2 regions of the Candidatus Enterococcus clewellii genome follow, and region 2 is predicted to be linked to the other one. Evidence: riboswitches for the same ligand, from Rfam matches in the RefSeq annotation. Region 2 holds a riboswitch; the other holds the start of a gene.
The links. Region 2 has a riboswitch for fluoride ahead of A5888_RS01300 (cation:proton antiporter). Riboswitches for the same ligand answer to the same signal wherever they lie in the genome.
Positions count from the first base shown of each region.

Region 1 (2,411 bases), 780 kb from region 2:
GGAAATTTATCAGCCCATGAGCCACAGAAAACGGCGAAAGAATTGTTAGATTTTGGTTTGACTGAATCGCTGATAGGGTTTTGCCCTCTTGTGTTGGATGGAAAGCTGGTTGACAAAAAGATACTGGATGATTATGCGATTGTAACAGCTCCAGAGGTAATAAATCCATTGCAACTGATTTATCAATATGAAAATGGTCGAATAGGATTTTTTACATGCAATGGGAGAATGAAAGAACAGCCAGGCATGAATGCAGTGAGTGTTGCTGAAATGCTGATAAAAGAAAGGAAAATTCAGTTTTTATACATGCTTGATGGTGGCGGTTCAGCACAAACGGTTGTTCGAAACCGACTGATTAATCGCCCTGTTGATGGACATGGCACTCAAGAAAGACAGGTTGCTGATTTTCTCTATGTGCCTTCTTCGGTAGATACGCCATGTGATGCACAAATAGCGAATTTAGGGCATGATCTAGGGCTAGTTACAAAAGATTTAACTGACCTTTCTGCGAAAGTAGAAAATGGTGTGACAATTGATTATACAGTAGATTTCAATTTGAATACGAAAACTCTGGCTAGTGGAAATATGAGGTATCTTGGATTAGGGTTTCAATTGGATGATAAGCTGTTTGCCCGAATGTTTGCCTTAAAAAATACGGATAATGGTATCACCTTTGCTTTTCAGGATTACGCAAATAATAAGCGAATTTTGACGATTCGTGACAATAGAATTTCGCTTAGCGAAGGAACTTTGGCGAAAAACTATACACAATCAATTGTTATACATGATTTGGATGAAATCAGTGGAAATGGAGAGTATTGGGCAAATATGGAAACCTTAAATTCTCCAAAGAACGGGAACCATTGGGCGATTACTCATCGTGAGTTGAATACCCGAAGTGCAATACAGGTTGCATACTCTCTTAGAGCAGAAGACGGAGTGAAAAAGCGTGTTAAAATTTTGGGTGAATGGTCCGAGTGGTTCGCTGTATAATTGTTTTTTGAAAAAGTTGATGGACTAAAGAATAAGTTCAGTTTTTTTCTAGAAGAAATTTTGAGGTATATCGATTGTCTAATCATTGGCTTTATGCTAAATTAGATTCAGTTAAATAGTCTATGAGGGCGATGGTGTTCGCCGATAAATATTTATTTTGAGGAATAAATTGATGACGCCTACCAAACAAGGGAAGAACCTCTCGTTTGGTAGGCGTTTTCATTTTGCTTAAAAGGGGAGAGAAAGAGTATGGATAGAAAAAATAAACTACTTCTGACAGGAATCTATATGGGGAAATGGATGATTATCGCATTGATAATCGGAGGGATTATGGGGTCGTTATCAGCCTTCTTTTTAAATAGCTTAGCATGGGTTTCTGCTTATCGTGAATCACATCGCTGGCTGTTATTCTTGTTGCCGGTTAGTGGAGGAATTTTTGCGTATCTGTACACCCACTATGGGAAAAATGCTGCTGGCGGAAACAATTTAGTTATTCGTCAGGCGAACGGTGGAGACGAAACAATCCCCTTACGCTTGATTCCATTGACGTTATTCGGAACAATCACAACGCATTTGTTTGGCGGTTCTGTAGGTCGTGAAGGTACTGCTGTTCAAATGGGTGGAGCTGTTGCTGATTCTGTCGGAAGAGGTTTCCGTTTATCTGGTTATGAACGTGAGATCATCCTTATTTCCGGTATTAGTGCCGGCTTTAGCTCGGTATTCGGCACTCCATTGGCAGGAACGATCTTCGGACTGGAAGTACTTGCTTTAGGAAAGCTTCGCTCAGAAGCAATTTTCCCCAGTTTTTTTTCCGCTTTTTTTGCGAATATTGTTACGGAAATGTATGGAGTGAGCCACACGCATTACGCGATGGGGGCTGTACCTGAGTGGTCTGTTCAGGTCTTTTTAAAAATAGTCTTAGCCGGTATCTGTTTTGGTTTGATTGGCTGGGTTTTTAGTCGATCTATTGTTTTTCTAAAGAAAACCTATAGTAACTGGATAGCAAATCCGGTTTTACGAAATATATTTGGTGGTGCGATAGTCGTTGCTGCTGCTTTGTTTTTAGGCACACAACGCTATTTGGGACTGAGTTTACCTTTACTAACAGATGCTTTTTCAGGAAATGCCGAGCCTTTTGATTTTATCGGAAAGTTGTTCTTTACAATTCTTTCACTAGGTGCTGGGTATCAAGGTGGTGAGGTAACACCATTGTTTGAAATTGGTGCGACACTAGGCAGTACGCTTGCGCCACTCCTTCAGCTTTCAGTACCATTTTTAGCTGGATTGGGTTTTATAGGAGTCTTCTCAGGTGCAACCAATACACCAATTGCTTGCTTTATTATGGGTGTTGAGCTATTTGGCAGTCAGTCGGCAGTCTTTCTTTTGATGATCTGTATTATCAGTTACATGTGTTCAGG
Region 1 covers NZ_CP147247.1:1,043,940-1,046,350, reverse strand. Annotated here, with positions in the region: gene A5888_RS04910 (phosphodiester glycosidase family protein) at 1-993, shown strand, start outside; fluoride riboswitch at 1,112-1,182, shown strand; gene A5888_RS04905 (voltage-gated chloride channel family protein) at 1,243-2,411, shown strand, end outside.
Region 1: linked by a shared signal. The riboswitch ahead of A5888_RS04905 (voltage-gated chloride channel family protein) and the one ahead of A5888_RS01300 (cation:proton antiporter) in region 2 are both predicted to bind fluoride.

Region 2 (2,411 bases):
AGAATCAAAGGAGAAGGGAATGGAAATGTGTCAACAAGCGATTTCTATTTTTCGTATCTTGAAGCAGCCTTCATGTGTGAAGCATACAGAATATTTATTGGAAGTCATTTTGCAACATAAGGAAAATCCGAAAGAATACATGGCATTTGTTTAAAAACCGGCGTAGTAATAGATGGTTAAAAGGGGAAAAAGGTTCTATTTGATGTAGGAGGAGTACTGATGGATAAATGTGAATGGGCAAAAACAAGTGCGAATATGGAGCACTATCACGATGAGATTTGGGGTGTACCAATTTATGAAGACCGCTTGCTTTTTCGAAAGCTGATTTTGGATATCAATCAAGCCGGACTTAGCTGGCAAACGATTTTGAATAAAACGTCGGCGTTTGATCAAGCATTCGATCAGTTTGAGATTGAAACGGTGGCTAACTATAAAGAAGAGAAAATCCAAGAGCTGTTACAAAACAAGGGGATCATACGCAACAGACGAAAAATCGAAGCAGCTATTCATAACGCACAGGCAGTAAAAAAGATTCAAGCAGAGTTCGGTAGCTTTTCGGATTATCTCTGGCAGTTTACGGATCATCGGACAATTCATACCCATAGACACAAAAACGAAGCAATGATCCCAACGAGTGAGCTTTCCGATCGTATTAGTAAAGAGCTGAAAAAACGTGGGTTCAAGTTCATTGGCAGTACAATTATTTATGCCTTTTTACAAGCAGTAGGTATTATCAATGATCATGAAATAGAATGCTTTCGATATAAAGAACTAGCAAAGAAATAGGTAGAAGTGTTAGAGATTGCTTTTGATCCATCATTTGTTCCGGTGTAGGAGTTGAATTACAAGCCTCAGCCAAGTTTTTTGTACACTTAAATGCAGAGTATAGCAGGAACTGCCATGCATGTTTATCTTATCCTTTTTGTCGAAGAAGAATGGATAAGATGACAACTTATCAAGCAAAAAAGAAGGTTGACTTTTTTTATTCTTTTGGTAATAATAGAAGAGCAATAGGGAATGAAGTTCTCCCTAGACAGTGTATGTCAAAACCGCAATTATTTTGCTGATGACTTCTACCACCATTTTATTTGGTGTGTAGAAGTCATTTTTTTATTGTCTAGCTTCACGAGTTTGCTCAGTCAGCAATAAGATAAACGGAATATAGAGGCAAAAGGCACCTCTCTATCAGTTTCCTATATTGCTTGTGAGTAGAGCGACTCATCTATATTTTATTGGAGGTATTTTATGTTAATCAGTGTTACTATCGTTATTCTTTTAGGGTTATTTTTTGGTCAGTTGATGCAAAGGTTGAATCTGCCTTCTCTGGTAGGCTTTCTTTTGACGGGGATTCTTTTAGGGCCATCTGTCTTGAATCTTCTTTCATCACACTTTTTGGCACTTTCAGCAGATTTAAGAGAGTTGGCCTTGATCGTGATTTTAACACGAGCTGGGCTGTCGCTGGATCTTGGTGAACTAAAAAAGGTTGGACGTCCAGCCCTATTGATGTGCTTTGTTCCGGCGCTTGTTGAGATTGGTGCAACAGTTATTTTTGCGCCATTGTTGTTTGGATTTTCAATTTCGGAAGCTTTGCTGCTTGGCAGTGTGATTGCTGCTGTTTCTCCAGCTGTAGTTGTGCCGAGAATGTTACGGCTTATTCAAGAGGGATATGGACGGAAAAAGCATATTCCACAAATCATTTTGGCAGGAGCATCCGTGGATGATGTTTTCGTATTGGTTCTTTTTACTGCATTTTTGGGGATCAATCAGGGCGCAGAATTTACAGCCTCAACCTTATTACAAATTCCAATGGCTATTCTTTCCGGTCTGTTACTTGGTGCTGCAGTTGGGTGGTTGTTGGCACAGTTTTTCGCTCGTTATTCTATGAGAGATTCAATAAAGGTCTTGGTTATTTTGAGTCTATCCTTTCTTTTGATGGGGATGGAGGATAGGTTGGAAGGTTCATTTGCTTTTTCTGGCATGCTGAGCGTAATGAGCTTAAGTCTGATGCTGTACAGATTCAGACAACCTGTTGCCAAAAGGTTGTCTGTCAAGTTCAATAAGCTGTGGCTGGCTGCGGAAATCTTTTTGTTTGTGTTAGTTGGAGCAAGTGTGAATTTATCCTTTGCGTATTCTGCAGGGTGGCAGCCTTTCCTATTGGTTCTGTTTGTTTCGTTAGTGAGGATGCTTGGCGTTCTCTTAGCTTTGGCAGGGACAACACTTACCGGTAGAGAAAAGTTGTTTTGCATGATCAGCTATCTTCCTAAAGCGACGGTTCAAGCAGCGATAGGCGGGATTCCGTTAGCTTTAGGCATTAATAACGGTGAAATGATTCTTACTGTAGCAGTTATTTCTATCCTAACGACCGCTCCGATTGGTGCAGTAGGAGTTGATAGGCTCTATAAAAGGCTTTT
Region 2 covers NZ_CP147247.1:264,687-267,097, forward strand. Annotated here, with positions in the region: gene A5888_RS01290 (helix-turn-helix domain-containing protein) at 1-154, shown strand, start outside; gene A5888_RS01295 (DNA-3-methyladenine glycosylase I) at 220-786, shown strand; fluoride riboswitch at 1,005-1,083, shown strand; gene A5888_RS01300 (cation:proton antiporter) at 1,246-2,411, shown strand, end outside.